Regions from separate parts of the Vibrio alfacsensis genome, predicted to be linked through region 1. Evidence: riboswitches for the same ligand, from Rfam matches in the RefSeq annotation. Region 1 holds a riboswitch; the other holds the start of a gene.
What was found. Region 1 has a riboswitch for lysine ahead of lysC (lysine-sensitive aspartokinase 3). Riboswitches for the same ligand answer to the same signal wherever they lie in the genome.

Region 1 (12,773 bases):
GAGCGCAGAATCGTTAGCCCGAATGGCAATAAAAAAGCCGCGTGATTACGCGGCTCATGGGATTTATAATAAGAACAATCTAGAACGGAATGTCGTCATCGAAATCCATTGGTGGCTCATTGTATTGCTGCTGTGGTTGCTGCGGAGCCTGTTGCTGCTGTTGTGGTGCATTGTACTGCTGCTGTGCAGGTTGTTGTGGCTGACCCCAACTACCTTGTTGCTGCTGCTGTTGTTGACCACCCATTGGAGCGCCACCTTGAGCACGGCCACCAAGCATTTGCATAACGCCATTAAAACCTTGTACTACAACTTCTGTTGTGTACTGATCTTGGCCTTGTTGGTTTTGCCACTTACGTGTTTGCAATTGACCTTCAATGTAAACTTGTGAGCCTTTACGTAGGTATTCACCTGCTACTTCAGCTAGCTTACCGAATAGCACTACACGGTGCCATTCCGTTTTTTCGCGCTGTTCACCAGTCGCTTTATCGCGCCATGAGTCAGAGGTAGCAATAGTAATGTTTGCTACTGCACCGCCATTAGGCATGTAACGAATTTCTGGGTCATTGCCAAGATTTCCCACTAAGATAACTTTGTTAATTCCACGGCTGGCCATGATGTGCTCCGTCTCACTCTGGATATATATAAAATTTTAGCGCATTAGAATAACACGCTTTAATGTTTTGATTAAAGTCCAATCCGATTGTGTTACTTAGACAGCACACTGTCAGCAGATACACCAATGAAACTTCAATGTGTTGCATTTTTGATTCGCTTTGCAAACATCGTTTCGTGAACCTTTGAATCTCAACGCATTTCTTCATCAAGCATGTGGTCCTTAGCAATCAATAATGACAACGTATGGGCGATATTGCATAGGGAGAACTCAACACGTGAAAAAATCAGCTTACGCGAGAAAACTGTTTCTTGTCAGCGTAGAAAAACATGCTGAAAGAAAAGTAGAAGCGATAGAGAAATACATGGATATCGAGATCCCGGTCATTACTACGGATGCCTTGATGGAGGCGAATCCTACACACCGCAACAAGATATTAGTGATTGACTATGCTGAACACAAATACCTGATTCAATCTATAAAGAACCTACCGCTGATTTGGAAGAACTTTGAGACCGTCGTGTTCAACGTCCCAAAACGTCTCACCACTGATGACTTGCTGACACTCGGACAGCTAAAAGGTATTTTCTACCAGTACCAATCCACAGAACAAGTTGGAGAGGGACTCATGGGTATTATCAATGGGCAAAACTGGTTACCAAGAAATGTCACAAGCCAACTGCTCCATTACTATCGCAATGTGATCAATACACATACGGCGCCAGCAACCGTTGATTTAACTATCCGTGAGCTCCAAGTGCTTCGCTGTTTGCAAGCAGGCTCTTCAAACATTCAAATGGCGGAAGATCTTTTCGTCAGTGAATTCACCATCAAGTCACACTTGTATCAGATTTTTAAAAAGCTTTCGGTAAAAAATCGAGTTCAAGCAATAGCTTGGGCAGATCAAAACCTAATGTCTTAATCAAACCATGCCGTATAACTAATGTTGTGACATCTGGACTATGTGTCATTCTGCCTCTGGTTTCACAGTTTTTCTTACTTTATTCATGATTCATATGCATCTATCGTGTTAAAGTATCGCCCAAATTCTTGACTAAAAATGAGAAAGGATATTCCCCCAATGATTAAAAAATGTCTATTTCCTGCGGCAGGCTACGGTACTCGCTTCCTACCAGCGACCAAGTCTATGCCAAAAGAGATGATGCCAGTGGTAAACAAACCTCTGATTGAATATGGCGTAGAAGAAGCGATTCAAGCTGGTATGAACGGCATGTGTATCGTTACTGGTCGTGGTAAGCATTCGATCATGGATCACTTCGATAAGAACTACGAACTTGAGCACCAAATCAGTGGGACCAACAAAGAAGATCTACTGGTAGACATTCGTGAAATCATTGACTCTGCAAACTTCACTTACATTCGTCAACGCGAAATGAAAGGCCTAGGTCATGCAATTTTGACTGGTCGTGAGTTGGTTGGTGATGAACCATTCGCGGTAGTTCTAGCGGATGACCTTTGCGTGAATGAAGAGGAAGGCGTTCTTGCTCAAATGGTTACGCTATTTAAGCAATTCCGTTGCTCTATTGTTGCCGTTCAAGAAGTGCCTGCAGAAGAGACGCACAAGTACGGTGTGATTTCTGGTGAAATGATCAAAGACGATATTTACCGCGTTGACGACATGGTTGAAAAACCTGAGCCTGGCACTGCACCAAGCAACCTAGCTATCATTGGTCGCTACATCTTAACCCCAGATATTTTTGAGCTGATCGAAAATACTGAGCCAGGTAAAGGTGGTGAAATCCAAATTACAGATGCGCTGCTTAAACAAGCAAAAGCAGGCTGTGTACTCGCATATAAATTTAAAGGCCAACGTTTTGACTGTGGTAGCGTAGAAGGCTACATCGAAGCAACAAACTACTGCTTTGAAAACCTATACCTAAAAGATGAGAAAAAATCAGAATTGGGTAAGCACGCAACAAAACGCGAAGCGTAATAGCACCTGTATCGTCCTCAATATGTGAACATATTTCAGGACGGGACATCGCTTTCATGTTAAAAGCTCGGTCTTGTGCCGGGCTTTTTGTTTACTGTTTTTTTGTCCAGTATTCTCTTTGCACATTTCTCACACTATGTAATACTTGCCTCACTTGGTTATACATAGAGCAAAAACGATGGATAAAATAGAAGTTCGTGGTGCCCGCACCCATAACCTCAAAAACATCAACCTCACGATTCCCCGTGACAAACTCACCGTGATCACCGGGTTGAGTGGTTCAGGTAAGTCTTCTCTCGCTTTCGACACCTTATATGCAGAGGGCCAAAGGCGTTATGTGGAATCGCTTTCGGCGTATGCTCGCCAGTTTTTGTCTCTAATGGAAAAACCAGATGTTGATCATATTGAGGGCTTATCACCAGCAATTTCAATTGAACAAAAATCGACATCGCACAACCCACGTTCAACCGTAGGCACCATTACGGAAGTATACGATTACTTGCGTCTCCTTTATGCACGCGTAGGTGAACCTCGTTGCCCAACTCACCACACACCTTTAGCGGCGCAAACCATCAGCCAAATGGTTGATAAAGTGCTCGAGTTACCCGAGGGCAGCAAAATGATGCTGCTTGCTCCGATCGTGAAAGAACGCAAAGGTGAGCATGTAAAAACACTAGAGAATCTTGCCGCTCAAGGTTTTATCCGAGCCCGTATTGATGGTGAGACCTGCGATCTTTCCGATCCACCAACTCTAGAACTTCACAAAAAGCACACCATTGAAGTGGTTGTGGACCGTTTTAAAGTGCGCCCAGATTTGCAACAACGCTTGGCTGAATCATTCGAAACGACACTAGAACTTTCTGGTGGCATTGCTGTTGTCGCACCGATGGATGGCGACGGTGAAGAAGTGATCTTCTCTGCCAACTTTGCTTGCCCTATTTGTGGCTATAGCATGCAAGAACTTGAGCCTCGTTTGTTCTCGTTTAACAACCCTGCCGGAGCCTGTGGCACGTGTGATGGCCTAGGTGTGCAGCAGTATTTCGACCCAAGCCGTGTAATTCAAGATGAATCTTTAAGTTTGGCACAAGGTGCGATTCGCGGCTGGGATCAGAAAAACTACTACTACTTCCAGATGCTTTCTTCACTGGCAGATCATTACGGATTCGATCTTCATGCACCGTTTAATTCTCTGCCAAAGAAAACTCAAGAGATCATTTTGAAAGGTTCTGGTCGTACAGAAGTCGAATTCAAATACATCAACGATCGCGGGGATATTCGTGTTAAGCGTCATCCTTTCGAGGGTATCCTGAATACACTTGAGCGTCGTTATCGCGATACAGAATCAAACTCAGTACGTGAAGAGCTTGCCAAATATATCTCCACCAAATCTTGTTCAAGTTGTGGTGGAACTCGCTTACGCCTTGAAGCGCGTAACGTCTTTATTGCCGAGACAACGCTGCCAGAGATTGTTGAACTCAGTATTGCCGATGCATTGGATTTCTTCCACTCTCTGAAACTAGAGGGGCAACGTGCGCAAATCGCTGAAAAAGTGATGAAAGAGATCAACGATCGCCTGCAGTTTTTAGTTAACGTTGGCTTGAACTACTTAAACTTGTCACGCAGTGCGGAAACGCTATCAGGCGGCGAAGCTCAGCGAATTCGTTTGGCTAGCCAAATCGGTGCCGGACTTGTTGGTGTCATGTACGTTCTCGATGAACCCTCAATTGGCCTCCACCAGCGTGACAACGAACGTCTACTAAAAACACTGACTCATCTGCGTGATTTAGGTAATACCGTGTTAGTCGTCGAGCACGATGAGGATGCAATTCGCTGCGCTGACCATGTGATCGATATTGGCCCTGGTGCGGGAGTGCATGGCGGAAACGTGGTTGCTGAGGGGACGATGGAAGATATCATCGCGAACCAGAACTCTTTAACAGGGCAGTACCTAAGCGGTGCAAAAGAAATTGCCATACCGAAAGAACGTACACCGCGTGATCCAAAGAAAACCGTTGAATTGCTTGGGGCAACAGGCAATAACCTGAAGAATGTTGACCTATCTATCCCTGTCGGCTTGTTTAGCTGTATTACTGGTGTATCAGGCTCGGGAAAATCAACACTGATCAACGATACGTTCTTTAAGATAGCGCACACCCAACTCAATGGGGCAACGACAGCACATCCATCACCTTATAAATCCATCAAAGGCCTAGAGCACTTTGATAAAGTGATTGATATCGACCAAAGCCCGATTGGTCGAACCCCACGCTCAAATCCGGCGACTTATACTGGGATCTTTACTCCAATTCGTGAACTGTTTGCGGGTACACAAGAGTCTCGTTCACGCGGTTACAAACCGGGCCGCTTTAGCTTTAACGTTCGCGGTGGTCGTTGTGAAGCCTGTCAGGGGGATGGTGTAATCAAAGTGGAAATGCACTTCTTACCCGACGTATATGTTCCTTGTGATGTATGTAAAGGTAAACGCTACAACCGTGAAACCCTAGAAGTGCACTACAAAGGCAAGACTATCGATGAAGTATTAGGCATGACCGTTGAGGACGCTCGCACTTTCTTTGATCCTGTACCTGCGATTGCACGTAAGTTGCAAACGCTCATGGATGTCGGCTTATCGTACATTCGCTTAGGTCAAGCGGCAACAACACTGTCAGGTGGTGAGGCACAGCGTGTAAAATTAGCAAGAGAGCTTTCTAAACGTGATACCGGTAAAACCCTATATATCTTGGATGAGCCAACGACCGGTCTGCACTTCCATGATATTCAACAGTTACTCACCGTATTGCATCGTTTACGCGATCACGGCAACACGGTCGTTGTCATTGAACACAACCTTGATGTGATTAAAACAGCAGACTGGGTCATTGACTTAGGACCTGAAGGTGGACAAGGTGGTGGTGAAATCATCGCTCAAGGTACACCAGAAGATGTGTCTCAGATCAAAGGTTCACATACTGCTCGCTTCCTTAAACCTATGTTGAAGTAGAAAAAACAGGTAAAGTACAAGACCAGCCATTGCTGGTCTTTTTTCATTCAAAACAACAAAATATCTATGGCAACTATACACGTTAGTGGAACCAAACTTTCACAGAGCAAAGTAACCGTTCCTCTCAATAGAAAGTTTCTTATCGCATTGGCAGCATTATTTTTGTTGGCGATGCACTTTTTTATGCCAAACCCTGGAGGCTCAGGCCTTGCCCTGTCATTCAATGCAAGTACTTGGATCGCATTTAGCTTTGCGTTAGGTATTGGATGCTATCAACTTGCGACCAATCGAGTTCTACGCTATTCCAAGCTGACCATCGCCTTACTCGCCAGTTGCGTGATCATGACGATCCCCATCTTCTATCCGAATGCCAACACGGTACTGGCGGCAAACAAGTTAATCGGTCTTTGGTGTGGCATGCTATTTTTCGTAGTGCTGCAGCAATTTCACTTTAGTAATAAACACCGTCAACGCTTACTGTGGTTTATTGTCCTTGCAGTGGTCATTGAGGCTACCTTTGGTTTGGTACAATATTTATATCTGCAACCTGGGAATGTATTTGGCTATAACACAGAGGCTAATCGCCCTTATGGTATATTCCAGCAGCCGAATGTCATGGCGAGCTTTCTTGCCACTGGACTGGTGATCGCAAGTTATTTACTCGCACGTCAACCTTACAAGTATTCCCACAAGCTAAGTGACGTTTACTTACTTTATGCGGTGCCAGTTCTGACCATTCCCCTAATTGTCGCTCTCGCCTCTCGCACTGGTTGGCTTGCCTCTATCATTGCAGTATTGCTGATCATTCCGTACATGTACCGTTATGCGACAAAAGGACGCTTTCTGCGTTGGGTAGCTTCTTTAGCTACAGGACTTCTGTTGTCAGTCACCATTATGCATATGGCTTTTCCTGATGGCGGAGGGCTAGCGAGCGAGAAGGTGAATATGGAATCACCAAGAACCTATACCTTTCCACAAGCCTTAGACATGGTGATAGAGAAACCATTCACGGGTTATGGATATGGTAAGTTCGAGTCTGAATACATGCTATATACCGCTCGCCAACATGCGCTTAATGAACACTATCCAGCTGGATTGCCATCAATGGACCATCCACATAATGAACTGCTCTATTGGGGAGTTGAGGGTGGTTTATTGCCAATATTGGGTATCATGTTAGCCATGGCGATCGTACTTCATCGCATTTCACAAGCGAAACGAGGAACTCGTCTTGCATTACTTGCGCTCTTTATCCCTATCATTTTACATTCACAGTTGGAGTACCCGTTTTATCACTCCTTTGTACACTGGATTATTTTTATCATTCTTCTGTACTGGGTCGATCAGCGCGTATCCCGTTATCATCAAGCACCATTTAGCAAAGTGACGAAGAGTTTGCTTCGTGTATGCAGCCTCATCATTCCTGCTGTCATTAGCTTTTATATGATCAGCGCATTACATACTAACTATATCTTGATGAAATTTGAGACAACTCGCCCAACCAATCCGGAGATATTGAATCGTGTGACAAACCCCGTAGTTTGGAAAGATCGTTTCGATTGGGATGTCTATAGCACATTCTTGAACATTGGACTTTATAAGCAAGACCCAAGTTTAATTCAACCTTATATCGATTGGTCTTTGGCTATCATCAAAGATAAACCACGCCCAGCGTTTTACAACAATCTGATCTTAGCTTATCAAGGTTTGAATGACTCAAGTAAAGCAGAGCAAATCCGTGCCGAAGCTCAATTCTTGTTCCCTAAGATCGATTTTAGTAACGTCAATTACCAACCACCGTCTCAAGCAGTTTCTGCCTCACAAACCTCTGGTGCTGGCAAATAAACACAAAAAAGCGAAGGGAAACCTTCGCTTTTCTTTATCCGTGCGCCATCATTTTATTCGTTCAACGATTCTTCTAAAGCACGCAAACACAAAGCAACATTTTCTGCTCGTGCACCATACCCCATCAAACCAATTCGCCAAGCTTTCCCAGCCAGTGCGCCAAGGCCCGCACCAATTTCTAAATTGTACGTTTCCAATAGATGATTACGAACTTTAGCTTCATCAATACCCTCAGGTACATAAATAGCGTTAAGTTGAGGTAAGCGATCGGCCTCCTCCACCACAAACTCAAAACCGAGTTTCTGCAAGCCTGCCTTTAGTTTTTCATGCATCTGCCTATGACGCGCCCAAGCATTTTCCAAACCCTCATTTTTCAAAATCAGCAATGCTTCATGTAATGCATATAAACTATTGACTGGCGCAGTATGGTGATAACTGCGTTTGCCATCACCGCTCCAATAGCCCAAAACTAAACTTTGATCTAAGAACCAACTTTGCACCGGTGTCGTTCTCGATTGAATTTTCTCAATCGCAGCAGAAGAAAATGTCACAGGTGATAAACCAGGAACACATGACAAACACTTTTGACTTCCTGAATACACCGCATCTAATTGCCATTCATCAACGAAAAGTGGCACGCCACCCAGTGATGTCACCGCATCAACAATTGATAGCAATCCATATTGCTTCGCCAGTTTACCCAATGCTTGTGCATCGCTCACGGCACCTGTTGACGTTTCTGCGTGTACAAACGCCAAAACCTTTGCATCTGGATGTTGCTGTAGTGCCTCTTCAACTTTATTCACCGAGACCGCAGCTCCCCATTCATCATCAACGACGACGACTTCACCACCAGCACGCACGACGTTTTCACGCATACGTTCACCAAAGACGCCATTACGACAGACAATCACCTTGTCGCCTCGTTCGATTAAGTTGACAAAACAAGCCTCCATTCCCGCGCTACCTGGCGCAGAAACCGCAATAGTAAATTCATTTTCAGTTTGGAAAGCATATTTTAGTAACTGTTTTAATTCATCCATCATCGCGATAAAAAGTGGATCTAGATGACCAACAGTCGGTCGACTTAACGCTTGTAATACTTGAGGTGAAATATCTGATGGGCCAGGCCCCATCAAAATGCGATGTGGTGGAATAAAGCTTTGGATTGACATGTCAGCTCCTTGATTGCAGTCATTCATCCTGAGCAAAATAAAAGTTCTATTCAAAATGATTGCTCAGGTATTGAACTTTTCACCCTAATAGATTTTTTGTCTAACAGCAATTAGCCCTAAGTATAGAGGTCAAACCACTGTCACAAATTCGTTAATAAAAACTTTCATTTTGGTTGAGATATTGATTGACATTGTGACAGCAAAACCGTTCAATGTTTGAGCTTTATGCAGAAGAGGAGCACTGCCCAGGTAGGTGATTTGTGGAGCCGCAATTCCAATACTCATCACTCAGGGGGAGCAGTGCCGAGGTAAGTCAAAGTTGCAGGATTTGACTTGTCGGTTGGCTTGGGTTGAGTCCCATCAACTGTCATCAGCACCGTCTGATGAAGAGCTTCTGAGGGTAAATTTTTTAATGACATTCTTACTACCTCTCTATTTGCTCTGTTCCTTTCCTCACTAAACATTGGATGTATTAGACAACCAACTATTGTTGTTATTTTAGGAAGTCGTGGGAGAACGCAGTGAGCGCATTTAACGTAGCAAAATTCGGTGGGACCAGTGTAGCCAACTTTGAGGCAATGAGCCGTTGCGCTACCATCATTGAAAACAATCCAAATACCCGTCTTGTTGTCAGTAGCGCATGTTCAGGCGTGACAAATCTTTTAGTAGAGCTAGCAAATGGTGTACAAGATCAAGAACATCGTGCAGAAATACTACAAAAGTTAGCCAATATTCACGAATCAATCTTATCGCAATTAGAAGATGCCACCAAAACCGCAAGTGAGGTTTATGCAATTCTAGATACGGTAACGAGCCTAGCCGAAGCCGCATCAATTCAAGCCAACATCAAATTGACCGATCACCTTGTCGCTTGTGGCGAGCTGATGTCGACTCATATCCTTACGCAGGTCATGCGTGAACGTGGCGTTCAAGCAACTCGATTTGATATCCGGGACGTACTTAAAACAGATGGAAACTTTGGACGAGCAGAGCCTAGCCTTAAGGACATTTCGCAACTTGCACAAGAAAAGCTGATTCCCTTATGCAAAGAGTACGTTGTTATTACTCAAGGCTTTATTGGCTCCGATGAAAATGGAAACACCACCACTCTAGGACGAGGTGGTAGTGACTATAGTGCAGCACTCATCGCTGAGGGAGTGAAAGCCTCTGGTCTAGAGATCTGGACAGATGTGCCTGGAATTTATACCACCGATCCTCGCATTGCATCAAAAGCAGCACCAATTCCAGAAATCAGCTTTAGCGAAGCGTCTGAAATGGCAAATTTCGGTGCTAAAATCCTTCACCCATCGACGTTAGTTCCAGCACTTCGTCACGATATTCCTGTCTTTGTGGGCTCTTCTAAAGAACCAGAAAAAGGCGGAACATGGATTCGTCATCAAGTAGAAAGTTCGCCGCTATTCCGTGCTCTAGCTTTACGTTGCAACCAAACCATGGTCACATTACGTAGTGCAAACATGTTCCACGCCTATGGCTTCTTAGCAAAAGTTTTTGAGATCCTCGCCAAGCACAAAATCTCCGTTGATTTGATCACAACTTCTGAAATCAGTGTGTCATTAACATTAGATCAAACCGATACCTCAGGTGGTGCTCCTCAATTGCCACAAGCTGCGCGCGAAGAACTTGAGGAGTTGTGCAAAGTAGAGGTGGAGCATGACTTATGTCTTGTCGCTCTGATTGGAAACAATATGAGTGAAAGCAAAGGCTATGCAAAACAAGTATTTGGCACGCTAGAAGACTTCAACCTACGGATGATCTGCTACGGTGCTAGTCCACATAACTTGTGTTTCCTCGTCCACGAATCAGTATCACGCCAAGCGATTCAGAAACTACACACAGAGCTATTTGAACAGTAAAAACGGCTTTTACTTTATTCGCAAAAAAACAATAAGGGCTGCACATGACAGCCCTTATTATTGGTGGTTTGATTAACCATTAATATTTGGACCTAGCCACTTCTCCGCTTCGATCCGTTCCCAACCTTTGCGATCAGCATAACTCTGTAGTTGATCCTCTTGGATCTGAGCGATCGCAAAATAACGAGAGTCAGGATGCGAGAAGTACCAACCTGATACAGATGCACCAGGATACATTGCATAACTCGATGTTAGAGACATTCCGATATTCTCTTCAACATTCATGAGCTCCCAAAGTGGTCCTTTCTCCGTGTGTTCAGGGCAAGCCGGATAACCAGGCGCAGGTCGAATACCTTGGTATTTTTCACGGATCAGTTCTTCATTTGATAGATCTTCATCCACCGCGTAACCCCAGATTTCTTTACGTACTCGCTCATGCAGACATTCAGCAAAGGCTTCTGCAAGGCGATCAGCAACCGCTTGAATCATGATTGCATTGTAATCATCACCTTGAGCCTTGTACTCATCAGCGAGTTCTCGCTCACCAATACCACCAGTCACAGCAAAAGCACCAATCCAATCCTGCTTGCCTGACTCTTTTGGGGCAACGTAATCAGACAAACAGTAGTTAAAGCCTTTCGGTTTCTCAGTTTGTTGACGTAAATTAAGCAATACTTTTGCAACTTCAGTACGTGATTCGTCAGTGTAGACTTCAATATCATCGCCCACACTTGCAGCAGGAAATAAACCACACATCCCTCGCGCCTTAAGTAACCCCTCTCGTTCCACACGATCCAGTAACTCATTGGCATCTTTGTATAATCGCAGTGCTTCTTCCCCTACTTCTTCATGATCAAATATAGTTGGGTACTTACCTACTAACGACCACGTCATGAAGAAAGGTGTCCAGTCGATATAACGGCGGAGCATCGAGATATCAAAATCATCGAAGATATGAATCCCCGGTTTCACAGGAGCTGGCGGTGTATAGGAGGACCAATCTATGGCCACTTTATTTGCTCGTGCTTCTTCTAAAGTTACTGGCTTAGTTCGTGGCTTTTTACGGTTATGTTGATCACGAACACGATCATAGTCCGCATCCAACTTTTCAACAAAACTAGGGCGAAGTTCATCTGAAAGCAGCGATGTACACACTCCAACTGCTCGGGATGCGTTGTTTACATAAACCACAGGGTGTTTATAGTTTTGCTCAATCTTAACAGCGGTATGCGCTTTTGATGTGGTTGCACCGCCAATCAGTAAAGGGAGGTCAAAATCAAGGCGTTCCATCTCTTTTGCGACATGAACCATTTCATCAAGAGACGGAGTAATTAAGCCAGATAAACCAATGATATCGACGTTTTCTTCTTTGGCAACTTTGAGGATCTTTTCGCATGGAACCATCACTCCTAGATCGATGATTTCATAGTTATTACACTGTAAAACTACCCCAACAATATTTTTACCAATATCGTGTACATCACCTTTTACCGTCGCCAGTAAAATTTTGCCATTCGACGATCCAGCCTGCTTCTCTTTGTTAATAAATGGTTCTAAATGGCCGACTGCCTGCTTCATGACACGTGCGGATTTAACAACTTGAGGGAGGAACATCTTACCCTCACCAAATAAGTCACCAACAACGTTCATGCCATCCATCAATGGCCCCTCAATAACTTCAAGTGGCTTAGATGCTTTAAGACGAGCCTCTTCAGTATCCTCAATGATGAATTCAGTAATACCTTTGACTAGAGCATGCTCTAAGCGCTTTTCGACAGACCATGTTCGCCATTCTAACGCGGAGGCATCCTCTTCTTTACCTACCCCTTTTCCAGCAAATTCTGCTGCAATATCGAGTAATCGCTCAGTAGAGTCATTTCGACGATTAAGCACTACATCTTCTACCGCTTCACGCAATTTATCAGGTACGTTATCGTAAATTTCTAACTGTCCCGCATTTACGATTCCCATATCCATACCGTTTTTAAAACAGTGATACAGGAACACGGCATGAATCGCCTCACGAACGTAATTATTGCCTCGGAAAGAGAAAGAAACATTAGAAACACCGCCAGAGATCATGGCATGTGGTAGGTCACGTTTGATATCGGCAACGGCTTCAATAAAATCCACCGCATAGTTATTGTGCTCTTCAATACCTGTAGCCACCGCAAAGATATTGGGATCGAAAATGATATCTTCCGGGGGAAAGCCAACTTCATCGACTAAGATTCGATAAGCGTTTGTACAGATTTCAAGCTTGCGCTCGCGAGTTTCCGCTTGGCCAAGCTCATCGAACGCCATCACAATC
Region 2 (12,773 bases), 860 kb from region 1:
TAAAAAGGATTTTTTGTTGTTTGCTCACTCGAACTTCCTTATTGCTATTCTTTTTGGCGCTCCCGCTATTGAGCGAGAGCGATTCATTCTTTCTTGAACTATGCGTAGTAATTTCTAATAAAGCCGAGTGTTTTTTCACACTCGTCACGGTTACCTACGCTAATACGTACGCAATTCTCAATTGGCGAATTGCGCAAAATAATGCCAGTATCCCAAGCGGCTTTGAAAAGAGCATTGCCATCCGGGAATTTCACTAACAGGTAGTTACCCCACCCCTCAAAAATCTCCAAACCCGGAATCATCGACAGACCAACTTGCAGGTAAGCACGGTTTGCATTCAAATCGAGCACTTGATATTTCGCTCGGGCTAACCCCGCTTCAGACAGCGCCTGGATGGCAATTTCCGCGACAGGAACAGGTACTGGGTATGGAGCGATCACTTTAAGAAGTACATTAATCAACTCTTCGTTCGCAAGCGTAAATCCACAGCGCAAACCTGCCAACGCAAAACCTTTCGACAGAGTACGCAAAATGGCTAAATTTGGGTATTGCGGAAGTAAATCCACCGTTGATGCTTCTGGGCAAAAATCAATATACGCTTCATCCATCACCACAATGGCACGGTCTTTTGTCATCTCAAGCAGAGAGACAATATCTTCACGCTTAACCAAGTTCCCCGTGGGGTTGTTTGGCGAACAGACGAAAACCAATTTAACGTCGTCCAAATTGGCTTCAATACCAGTAAGATCCAATTGCCAATCTGATGTTAACGGAACGGTTTTGCGCTCCACACCAAAAGTTTCCGCACTGATCGCGTACATACCGTAAGTCGGTGGGCAAAATAAAATTGCATCTTCGCCCGATTCACAGAAAGCGCGAATTAATAGCTCAATCCCTTCATCTGCCCCACGAGAAGTGAGCGTCTGCTCAGGTTTCACGCCTGCATACGCAGCATAAGCGGAAATCAATTCTTTCGGCTGACATTCGCTGTAACGATTAAGACGAGCAAAGTCTGTTTTGTATTCGTTGTTGAATGGTGATTCATTCGCATTCAGCCATACATCCCCCGTACCGCCGATTCGGCGAGCCGACAAGTAAGGGGTAAGTTGTTGGATTTGTTTGCGCGCTAGCTTTTCCATCTCGTTGTCCTCTTACTTAGCTGTCTGATTTTCGGTACGGGTTAACTTTTCAGTACGAATCGTCACGGCACGTTTGTGTGCATCTAAGCCTTCCGCTTCTGCCATAGTAACGACTGTTGGCGCAAGGTTCTTTAGGCCGTCGGCCGACAGCTCTTGTACTGTCATACGCTTAGAAAAATCCGCTAAGCCCAAACTTGAGTAAGTACGTGTGTAGCCGTAAGTAGGAAGAACGTGGTTAGTGCCTGATGCGTAATCCCCGGCGGATTCTGGCGACCAATCACCAAGGAAGATGGAACCTGCATTATCTAATAGGGGCAACAGTTCACGAGGGTTCTTGGTTTGTACAATTAAGTGTTCGGGGCCGTAGTAATTTGAGATTGAAACCGCTTGAGTAAGCGATTCAGCAATAATGATCAGACTCGATGCTAATGCTTTTTCAGCAATATCAGCACGAGATAACTCTTTAAGTTGGCGTTGGACGGCATCTGTCACTTGGTCTGCAATAATTGGTGATGGTGTCACCAATACCACTTGTGAATCTGGACCATGCTCGGCTTGGCTTAAAAGGTCCGCAGCAATGAAGTCTGCATCTGCGGTTTCGTCTGCGAGCACTAAGACTTCTGATGGACCCGCAGGCATATCAATCGCTGCGCCGCGAAAGTCATTACTTACCTGACGTTTTGCTTCTGTTACGTACGCATTACCTGGACCAAAGATCTTATCGACTTTCGATACGGTCTCAGTACCGTATGCCATCGCCGCAACAGCTTGACCTCCACCGACGTTATACACTTCATCGATGCCACACAGTTTCGCTACATAAAGGATTTCGTCAGCGATAGGAGGTGGAGAACAAAGCACTACTTTGCGACAACCTGCAATTTTTGCAGGGACACCAAGCATCAAAACCGTTGATGGTAATGGCGCGCTGCCACCAGGGATGTACAAACCCACTTTTTGAATTGGGCGTGTCACTTGTTCACAAAGCACTCCCGGTTGAGTTTCTACTTTTATTGGTTGTGGTTTTTGCGCTTTGTGAAACTTTGAGATATTCGCGTAAGCTTGCTCCAATGCGTTTTTCATCTTGTCAGAAAGACGCGCTGAAGCTTCATCAATTTCTTGAGCCGATACACGTATCGATTCCGGCTTCACGCGGTCAAACTTCTCGGTCAACTCAACTAATGCCGCGTCACCTTCTTTACGAACTTTCGCAATAACTTCTGAAACTGCAGCGGTAATACTCGCACCTTCCGTTATCGCAGGGCGTTCTAGAATCGAATCTTGTTGCGTTTCACTCAGCGATTGCCATACAACTGTTCTCATCGCTATTACTCCATCATTTTTTCAATTGGCAGTACTAGAATTGAGCTTGCACCTAATTCTTTTAGCTGTTCCATCGTTTCCCAGAATAGGTTTTCAGTACTCACCAAGTGAACCGCAACTTTTTGCTTATCTGCAGACAAAGGCAAAACCGTTGGGTCTTCTGCACCAGGTAACAGGGCTTTAATTTGATCCAATTTATCCGCAGGCGCGTGCAACATGATGTACTTCGACTCTTTTGCTTGCTGCACGCCTTGCATGCGTGTCAGAAGTTTTTCAATAAGAGCAACTTTATCCGCATCAAATTCACCAGTTCGTTGAATCAACGTCGCTTTTGATTTGAAGATAACCTCTGCTTCTTTTAGCCCGTTCGCTTCTAATGTCGCCCCCGTAGATACTAAGTCAGCGATCGCATCGGCAAGGCCCGCACGGGGAGCCACTTCCACAGAACCAGTCAGCATACACGTTGAAAACGAGACGCCTGATTTGTCCATATATGCTTTTAATAGCTGCGGATAAGTCGTTGCAATACGTTTACCAGCAAGATCTTGAGGCCCGTTATATTCTTCGTCTTTATCGATAGCAATAGACAAACGACAACCACCAAAATCAAGACGACGAAGTTGAACAAACTCGCTAGGCTCGCCTAATGCTTTGCGATCCAGACGAACTTCTTCAAGTTCATTTTCACCAATAAAGCCTAGGTCGACCACACCATCCATAATTAGGCCTGGAATATCATCATCACGAACTAAAAGTAAATCAATTGGCATATTTTCTGAATGAACGACCAATCGCTCACCCATGATATTGAATTTCACGCCACATTTTTTCAGTAGAGCTTGGCTCTCTTTACTAAGGCGACCTTTTTTCTGAATGGCAATTCTTAAGCGTTGTGTTTGCATTACTTTATCCCTGTGCAAATTCGATATTTGAAATATTTTATAAATCAATAAAACTAAAAAACCCTCGAGAGAAGTTGGTCTCCCGAGGGTTTAAAATCTGTGTTTATTTTGATTTTACCTCCGGGAGTTTCCTATCTCCCGGGTATGCGTGCATCTCCCGAAAGACTAGGCTGGGTGATGATGGTGATGAATGTTCATTCCTAAATTACGCATACTTATTTCAAGGCTCTTCTCTATTGCTTTGTTAGTAACCACACTAACCAAGCTGATTACTTTTTTCAACCATTAATTTAAAAAAATTCTAATTTGTACAATACAAATAAAAAAGGAGGCCTAAGCCTCCTCAGATTGATGACGAACCCCGCTTTTTAAGCGGGGTTCTTTTTTGGAAGCGACCGTAGGTCGCGATCGCGATATTTTTTGTTATATCGTGCGCAGAAGTTTCCATTCATTACATAGGCATACAGAAGCAAGTATTTGCCTTATTTCTGCCATGTTTAAGCCCATTTTTCGTAGATAACTCATCACCAACGCTATCTTCTTGATGTTTTGAGCTGCTGCTGCCAACCAACATTGCATTTGCACATTGGCTAGACCTCGAAAGCGAGCATAACGATGACCATGATGTTGCTTGGCGTCTGCGAAGCTCCGTTCTACGGTTTCACTTCGACGTCGATAAGTCTTTTTTCCGTAGGAAGAGAGCCGCATTTGATTTGCTCTCTCTACTGCATCGCTATAGATATGCCGAGCAATCACTTTCTTCATGTTTTTGCTTTGAGTGCAGTCATTCCTCATTGGACAGAACGCACACTCTTTGGGGTCTGAATGGTATTCTCGGTAGGCATCACGTGATGTGGTTTTATAAAGCAACTCCTGACCATTCGGGCATTGGTAGCTGTCTCTTTGTGCGTCGTAAGTAAAGTGTTTCTTTTTGAATGTATTTTTCGTTCTCGATGGGCGTCGATAACCGAACACGCCAAGAATACCTCGACGTTCAAGTGACTCCGCCACTGGGGCGGTAAAGTAGCCTGCATCCAGTCCAACAGCTATCGGGTTCAATTGGAATGTGGCAAGCGTGTAATCTAAGCGTTGAACGTAAGGTTGTGAGTCATTGATGTTACCTGCAGTGGTATAGGTATCGAGGATAATTCCGTGTTGACCATCAACGGTTCTATGGTCGAGATAGAAGAAGCCTTGTGGCTTATTATCACGAGTCATGAAGCCACTCTCTGGGTCAGTAGTACTGGTTTTAGTATTCTTTGTTTTTGACTCTGATCCGCGAGCCTTAAGCGGCTTCTTGCCCGCTATTTCTCGGTCTAACGTGACGTCTTCATCCAGCATATCAAGATAGGCACTCGCGCGAACCGCCGTGACTTTATTGGTGTGTTTATTCTTGTTGGCGTTCGCTTTGAGATGAGTACTGTCCGTAAAGAGCTCTTGACCCGCGACCAAACCTTTCGATATGGCTTGCTCTACGATATTAATAAAAATACGTTCGAATACATCCGTGCCATTAAAGCGACGAATGCGGTTTTGGCTGAGAGTAGATGCGTGAATGACTTTCTCTGTTAATGACATCCGTAAGAACCAACGGTAAGCGACATTCACTTCAATTTCTTTAACGAGCTGACGCTCACTTTTTATGCCAAAGATGTAGCCAAGTAAGATGATTTTGAAGAGACGAACAGGGTCAACAGGTGGACGCCCATTATCTTTACAATAAAGATGAGCGACTTCATCACGAATGAATTCAAAGTCGATAGCATTATCGATTTTACGCACTAAATGGTCTTTAGGAACCAACTGTTCCATCGTTACCATTTCCAGTTCGTATTGTTGCGGAGTCGGTTCTTGAAGCATGTCGGAGTATCCATATTTCGATACCCCTATTAGATCAAAGGTCTAGCTTGAAAGCTAGACCTTTGTCAGCAGTCTGAGGAGGCCTAAGCCTCCTATTGTTTTAATCTTTAAATCAATTAATTACGCATTCTGACACGATGTCATTTTAGACTTAGAAAGCCATGACAATACTGCACAAACGATAGCAAAAGTGATCGATGCAGCAATGAAAGAGAATGCGATAGATGCTGTCATGCCTAGAACAATGAAGCCAACACATGAAACCAACGCAACAGATAATGCATAAGGCAACTGAGTCGATACGTGATCAATGTGGTTACAACGCGCACCTGTCGATGAAAGAATGGTCGTATCCGATATTGGCGAACAGTGATCACCAAATACGGCACCAGCAAGCACAGAACTTAGCATAGGTAGCATTAATGCAATGTCTGTTGCCCCCGCCATATCGCCCGCGATTGGAAGCATAATGCCAAACGTACCCCATGAAGTACCCGTTGAGAACGCCATTAGGCCAGACAACAAGAATAGGATAACAGGCAGCCAATGAGGGTTGATGTTGCCTTGCGCCATTGTCGATAGGTACGAACCCGTCTTCATGTCACCGATAACAGAACCGATGGTCCAAGCAAATACAAGAATGAGAATAGCACCAAACATCGACTTTGCACCAATCCAAAGCGTGCGAGCGATCTCTGCCATTGGAATGCCTTGTTTAAAGACGGTAAATAATGCAACAGCAAGCCCAAGTAAACTACCGTAGACGAGGGACGTACCCACGTCGGTATTCTCAAATGCACCTAAAAGTACAAACTCTTTGCCATCCGCTGCTAATGCTTGACCACCTGTGTAAAGCATAGCGGTAATAGTTGCGACGATCAGCGTGATGATTGGCAGCACTAAGTCTGAAACCTTACCTTTCTCGCTTTCACGGATATCCAACTCTTCGTTTAGCTCGTGTGCTTCTTGAGTGTCGTTTTCTTTGTCTTTGTCGAAGCCACGACCTTGAGATGCTGCGATTTCGTGATCGCGCATTTTACCGATGTCTAAACCAAACCACGCAACTGCAAACACCATTAATAGTGCGAATACAGCATAAAAGTTCATTGGAATTAGACGAACGTAAGCACCTAGCGCCGAGTATTCTGTTACGCCGTGAGACACTAAAATACCGCCGATAATCGTGATGATGTAAGCACCCCAGCTAGAAGCAGGCATAATCACACACATTGGCGCTGCCGTTGAGTCTAGAATGTAGGCAAGTTTAGCGCGAGATACATAGAAGCGGTCTGTTACCGGACGAGAGATCGCACCAACAGCAAGGCTATTAAAGTAATCGTCGACAAAAATGAATACGCCTAAGAAGGCGGCAAGAAGTTTAGATCCGCGTTTACTTTTTACTCGAGTTTGTGCCCACTCAGCGAAAGCGCGTGTGCCGCCAGAGAGTGTGAGCAGTGCCGTTGTCATACCTAAGAGGATTAGGAAAGCAACGATACTCATGTTCCAAGTATTAATACCGCCATCTTCAATAAAGACAGAAGAAACTTGTGAACTCACATAACCTATCGTGTTACCAATAGACCAATCGTTAAGTAGGATCGCTCCGAGAACGATACCCACACCAAGAGAAACTAATACGCGTCGAGTTAAAATCGCCAATGTCAATGCGACAATAGGCGGCAATAACGAAACAGGAGAATGTGCAAAATCTAATAAATTCATGATCTTCAAAAACCAAAGTTTGGCTAGAGATCTACTGCAGACAAGACACGTGGCATACGCACGTGCTCATGTTGAACTTAGCGACAGGGAAGCGAACACTCCACCCAACCCTACAGTAGCGCTCCATAGTTTAATGTTAATATACTATGGCAGTGTTGTTCCTTTCGGAGTCAACCCCAGCAAGTGGGTTCGATAGACCACTTACTTCGGCAATCTTCGCCTTCCACTATTATTCATTGGCATCACCCCAATAATAGCTACTCTTCGAGACTGCACCTCTACGGCAACAACAAACAATTAACTATTAATTATACAAATTAACAACACTTTGTCTGCAACATTGCATCAGGTAACAGCCATTGTACTCATGAAGACCTACAATGCAACACATCAATCTAAATTTAGTGAATAGTTAATCGCCCTTATGATTTACCAATGAAATATAAGAGGCGGATATAACCAGTACCGACCAAACACACACATGGTGATATAACTATCGGTATATAGTGATATGGTTAGTAGTATATGGTTGTTGGAATTGGTTATATGGCAAAGCACGCATAAGGTTTATCTGACCTTTTGGCATTTACTTATCTATTGCTGATACGCACCATTAATACCTACTCTATGAAGCCAAAATTAGCCCTCTTAGTTCAAGCTCGTTGTATTTCTTATTCGACCTGCTAATTTGAGATCGCAACACTATTTTTTATGAAACAAAGTAACTATCTTTCACACGTTAGTTTCTAACCTTGAATTAAATGGGTAGAAGGTACAAAGATAATTCGCCGCTATTTCTTGTAACTAAGCGTGATTTTTTCTTATTACTAAGCTTAATTTTACAATTCAGCCACTACACTCATGATATACAAAATGAGAACTGCCCCTATCTATATAGTGCATTTAGGCCTATAAACCGTAAAGATTTTCTACTATTCCAATTTAATATTGATTTATTGCTAAAAAAACAATCTAAATCTCAAATTAGTATTTGCACATATTCTAAAGATAACGTTAAATATAAAGACTGTTTTTATTTATCGTTCGGCATTTGTGAATCATAAAGATTCCCAATGCTTGGCAATCTCACCTATTAATAGGAATCGTTATGTCTGAGCTGACTAAAACACTTCTAAATATCCGTAGCCTTCGTGCATTTTCTCGTGAGCTGACTCTAGAACAATTGGAAGAAGCTCTAGATAAACTGACTATCGTTGTTCAAGAGCGTCAAGAATCTGAAGAAGCTGATCGCGCAGCACAAGCTGAGCAAGAAGCGAAAATGGCTGCAATTGCAGAACAAATCGCAAAAGATGGCATCGACGTTGAAGCTCTAATCAGCGCACTAGCTGGTGAAACTAAGACTAAAGCAAAAGGTAAACGTGCTCCACGCCCAGCTAAATACAAATACGTAGATAGCAACGGTGACGAAAAAACTTGGACAGGTCAAGGCCGCACTCCATCAGCAATCCAAGAACAACTTGATGCTGGTAAATCACTAGATGAATTCTTACTTTAAATGTGATTAAAGATTTAAAAGGCTTTCGATGGAAGCCTTTTTTATACCCATTCAAATAATAGTATTCTCGCTGTGACGAGCTAATGCTACTGATAGTTTCATTATATAGATTGAAACTAGATGCATTGGTGTAAATTTTCATTCAGCCTCTATAAGAAGTTGTCTTACCAAGAGATTGAATAACAATTTATCTGAATCCATGATGGGTTTTATAAAACAATAAAAATGGCGCATTAAAAAATGCGCCATTTTCAGCTTTAGTACTTTTTACTGTTAAACGTCGTCAAACACTCTAAGAGTATTAACGCTCCCAGTACGCTTCTTCCAAGCTATCTTCACGCTCAGGAAGGCCACGAGATAAACGTGGAGAATGCTGCACTAACACTTCGTAACTCGCGCGGTTTGCGTATTTACAAACTTGAGAGAACGAAGAGTAAGTTAAATACTCATTGCTGTGCTTGCTTGAGTTAGGCACATTTTCTTTGTGGTATTTATTTGCAGCCATATCGTGAAGTACTGCTGACAGTGCTGCATCGCCTGCACCATTGGTGTTCTTGATTTTCTCAGGACCACCCATGTATGGAGAGATATGTGAATAAACTTTAATTGCATTTTCACACGCTTCTTTCTTAGCAGGACGGCTGAATTCGTAACGGTTAAACTCTGCAACAGAACCAGGAAGCAGCGGTAATGATGTTTCACGTTTCGCGCTATCTTCGGTATAACCCGCCATAAATAAACCAACAGGACCCGCGGTACATAGAACTAAATCTGCCCACTCGAGTGTCTTATCAGATGCAGCTAGTGGATCTGACTCACCTGTTAGTGCTTCTGCTTCATCTTCGTTCATAGCAACCACAGACACATGGTCACGAATAAATTCTTGCCAGAATGTAGGATCATCTTGAATGACAAATTTGGTGCCCAGCGTTAATACTACTGGAACATCATATTTTTTCGCGAAGTCAATGGCACGCATGGTTGCTTCAGGCATTGGATCGCCTTCTTTACAACGAACAAGGTATGCCGTCAAAACAAGTGCAGAGGCACTTTTGAAGATTTTCTCAGGAATATTGTCTGGGTGAAGTTGGTTCATTTGACCTTCGCTGATCGCAAAAGTACGCTCACCATCTTCAGTAATTAGCGCAAAGCAGCGACCAATTGCACCCTCTACTCCCTGTAGGTAGTTCAAATCCATACGGCTAGAGGTGTTACATAGGTAACGATAACCGTAGCTGCCAATTTTGATATCCTGACTCATTACACCTAAAAGTGTCGAGCGGTCATCCGCTAGCACAGAGTAGTTGTGTAACGTATTACCGATCGTTCCGCCTGCATACTCATTGGTAATTAGGTTTTCTTCTTTTAATTGTTGATAAAGCGCTTCAGCAGTCGCATCATCAATAACCAACGAGTGTCCTTTACTCAAACCGTACTTTTCAATCACATCCGTTGTAACTTTAGCTTCAATATCTACCAAGGTCTGATCAATACCGATGATGTGAGTGCGCGTCATCTTCTTGCTTTCTTGTGCTTGGCTCACCAAAGGGTCACGAGCATGAACAGGAAAGTAGTGCTTCGATTTGCGTTGTCCAGGAAATTTCATATTGTTAGTCTGAGTCAGGGATGAAAAGGAGAACGGATTCTATACCGCTGACAATAAAGCAGCAATAAAAGCAATTATAGCAAACGTTTGCCGCTTATATTTTTGTTCTCGAGCCCGTTATTCGCCTTCCATAAAGCCCAAATCAGGCAATTGATTTAGATGTTCTGTATAACGTTTTAAATTAAATTCACCGTCATTTTTCATGACATCAAATACCTCAATTGACATCGCACAAGCCATCATCGCCACTGCATCTTCACGTGGAGTACCTGTCATCATTAAGCGCATTAGGGTTTCTTTTACTTTTAGTGGATTGCCGTCTTCCAGTTGATTCTCAATAATTTCGATCAACTCGGCTTCTTGCATAAATTGGTTTTCTTCCGTCATTTGAATTTTCCTCTTGGATTTTTGCCAACTATGCCATATATACCCTCCCTATACTTATGAAATTACTAACTCGTGATGCTATTAGCTTAAAATGTAGCAAATCGAAGTGTGATTTCGATCTCGGATCTGTCACCGGTCTGTGGATTCTGTTAGAATCTTCGTCCCGTTTATTTAAGTGGTGTTTAGTAATGTCTGATAACAGTCAAAAGAAAGTCATCGTCGGTATGTCCGGCGGCGTTGATTCATCTGTTTCTGCGTATCTTCTAAAGCAGCAAGGCTACCAAGTGGAAGGCCTGTTCATGAAGAACTGGGAAGAGGATGACAACGAAGAATATTGTACAGCAGCAGAAGATCTTGCTGATGCTCAAGCAGTATGTGACAAGCTAGGCATTCACCTACACACCATTAACTTTGCTGCAGAATACTGGGACAATGTATTTGAGTACTTCCTTGCTGAGTACAAAGCTGGCCGTACGCCAAACCCAGACATTCTTTGTAACAAAGAAATCAAGTTCAAGGCATTCCTAGAATTTGCTGATGAAGTACTTGATGCTGACTACATTGCAATGGGTCACTATGTGCGTCGCTCATTCCCGGAAAACGCTTCAGTTGGTGAAGAACAAGAAAAACCAGCGATGTTACGTGGCCTAGACAGCAACAAAGACCAAAGCTACTTCCTCTATACACTAAGCCATGAGCAAATTGCTCGCAGTCTATTCCCTGTTGGCGATTTAGAGAAACCTGAAGTACGTCGAATCGCAGAAGAGCAAGGCCTGATTACAGCGAAGAAAAAAGACTCAACGGGTATCTGTTTTATCGGTGAGCGTAAATTCACTGAGTTCCTTGGTAAATATCTGCCTGCTCAACCTGGTAACATTGAAACACCAGAGGGGGAAATTATTGGTCAACACCAAGGTTTGATGTACCACACGCTAGGTCAGCGTAAAGGTCTGCATATTGGTGGCCGTAAAGGCGGTGGCGGTAACGAAGATCCGTGGTTCGTTGGTGAAAAAGACCTAAAACGTAACGTTTTGATCGCCGTACAAGGTAAAGATCATCCGATGTTGAAATCAGAAGGTCTACTTGCATCACAACTTCACTGGGTCGACCGTGAGCCAATTCGCGATGTTATGAAGTGCACAGTGAAAACACGTTACCGTCAGGAAGATATTCCTTGTACAATCATCCCTGTCGATGATGAAAACATTAAAGTGATCTTTGATGAACCGCAAATTGCTGTTACGCCTGGTCAATCAGCAGTGTTCTACAACGGTGACGTATGCCTAGGTGGCGGCATTATCGAGCAACGTATTAAATATTCTCAAGCTTAGGAGTCGTTACGTGGCGAATACACTTTATGACCGTACTATCGCATTTGCAGGTATCTGCCAAGCTGTTGCATTGGTTCAACAAGCAGCGAAAAACGGACATTGTGATCAAGATGCCTTTGAAACGTCAATTAAAGCCATTATCAATACAAACCCAGCGAACACTATCGGTGTTTTCGGTCGCGAGGCCGATTTAAAGCTGGGGCTTGAATGCTTAGTGAAAGGGATTGATAGCACTCCAGCTGGAAGTGAAGTTACTCGCTACATCATTAGCTTAATGGCATTAGAACGCAAGCTAACAAGCCGCAATGATGCGATGTCACAACTTGGCGACCGCATCAAAATGGCCCAGCGTCAAACGGAACATTTTGAATTGCTAGATGATCAAATGATCAGCAACTTAGCAAGCATTTACTTGGATGTTGTAAGCCCTATCGGCCCGCGTATTCAAGTAACCGGTACTCCATCTGTACTGCAACAAACCTCTAACCAACACAAAGTTCGTGCGTTGTTGTTATCAGGTATTCGCTGCGCAGTACTTTGGCGCCAAGTTGGTGGCAAACGTCGCCATTTGATCTTCGGCCGCAAAAAGATGGTCGAGCAAGCTCAGATACTCCTTGCTCGCATGTAAGACGGTTCAGAACAAGCAGCTCGCGGTAAACGCGAGCTCATTTTTTTGACTAAAACAAATCTCGCGCAAACGATTGCGCAATATTCGTGACAATTGCCACAGTTATTGGTATAAAGCTCACGAAATTTAGAAACCCAATTCAGGAGAACATCATGGAACTGTCAGCATTGACTGCTGTTTCACCAGTAGACGGCCGTTACGGAAGCAAGACAATTGCGTTACGCGAAATTTTCAGTGAATACGGTTTATTGAAATACCGTACTATCGTTGAGATCCGCTGGCTTCAGAAGCTTGCTGCTACTGCTGAAATTGCAGAAGTGCCTGCATTTAGCGCAGAAGCAAATCAATTCCTAGACGAC

Region 2: another riboswitch for lysine. It lies ahead of tet(35) (tetracycline efflux Na+/H+ antiporter family transporter Tet(35)); the one in region 1 lies ahead of lysC (lysine-sensitive aspartokinase 3).

Annotation. Positions count from the first base shown of each region.
Region 1 covers NZ_AP024165.1:2,755,034-2,767,806, forward strand. Annotated here, with positions in the region: gene VA249_RS12705 (single-stranded DNA-binding protein) at 80-613, opposite strand; gene VA249_RS12710 (LuxR C-terminal-related transcriptional regulator) at 891-1,535, shown strand; gene galU (UTP--glucose-1-phosphate uridylyltransferase GalU) at 1,695-2,567, shown strand; gene uvrA (excinuclease ABC subunit UvrA) at 2,746-5,568, shown strand; gene VA249_RS12725 (PglL family O-oligosaccharyltransferase) at 5,635-7,413, shown strand; gene VA249_RS12730 (pyridoxal-phosphate-dependent aminotransferase family protein) at 7,467-8,588, opposite strand; lysine riboswitch at 8,812-8,990, shown strand; gene lysC (lysine-sensitive aspartokinase 3) at 9,110-10,462, shown strand; gene metH (methionine synthase) at 10,535-12,773, opposite strand, start outside.
Region 2 covers NZ_AP024165.1:1,893,071-1,905,843, forward strand. Annotated here, with positions in the region: gene hisB (bifunctional histidinol-phosphatase/imidazoleglycerol-phosphate dehydratase HisB) at 1-28, opposite strand, end outside; gene hisC (histidinol-phosphate transaminase) at 99-1,139, opposite strand; gene hisD (histidinol dehydrogenase) at 1,152-2,462, opposite strand; gene hisG (ATP phosphoribosyltransferase) at 2,468-3,364, opposite strand; His leader region at 3,417-3,554, opposite strand; gene VA249_RS08805 (IS1182 family transposase) at 3,788-5,224, opposite strand; gene tet(35) (tetracycline efflux Na+/H+ antiporter family transporter Tet(35)) at 5,345-6,946, opposite strand; lysine riboswitch at 7,055-7,235, opposite strand; gene VA249_RS08815 (H-NS family histone-like protein) at 8,055-8,462, shown strand; gene VA249_RS08820 (inosine/guanosine kinase) at 8,764-10,068, opposite strand; gene VA249_RS08825 (hypothetical protein) at 10,186-10,455, opposite strand; gene mnmA (tRNA 2-thiouridine(34) synthase MnmA) at 10,644-11,786, shown strand; gene hflD (high frequency lysogenization protein HflD) at 11,797-12,414, shown strand; gene purB (adenylosuccinate lyase) at 12,567-12,773, shown strand, end outside.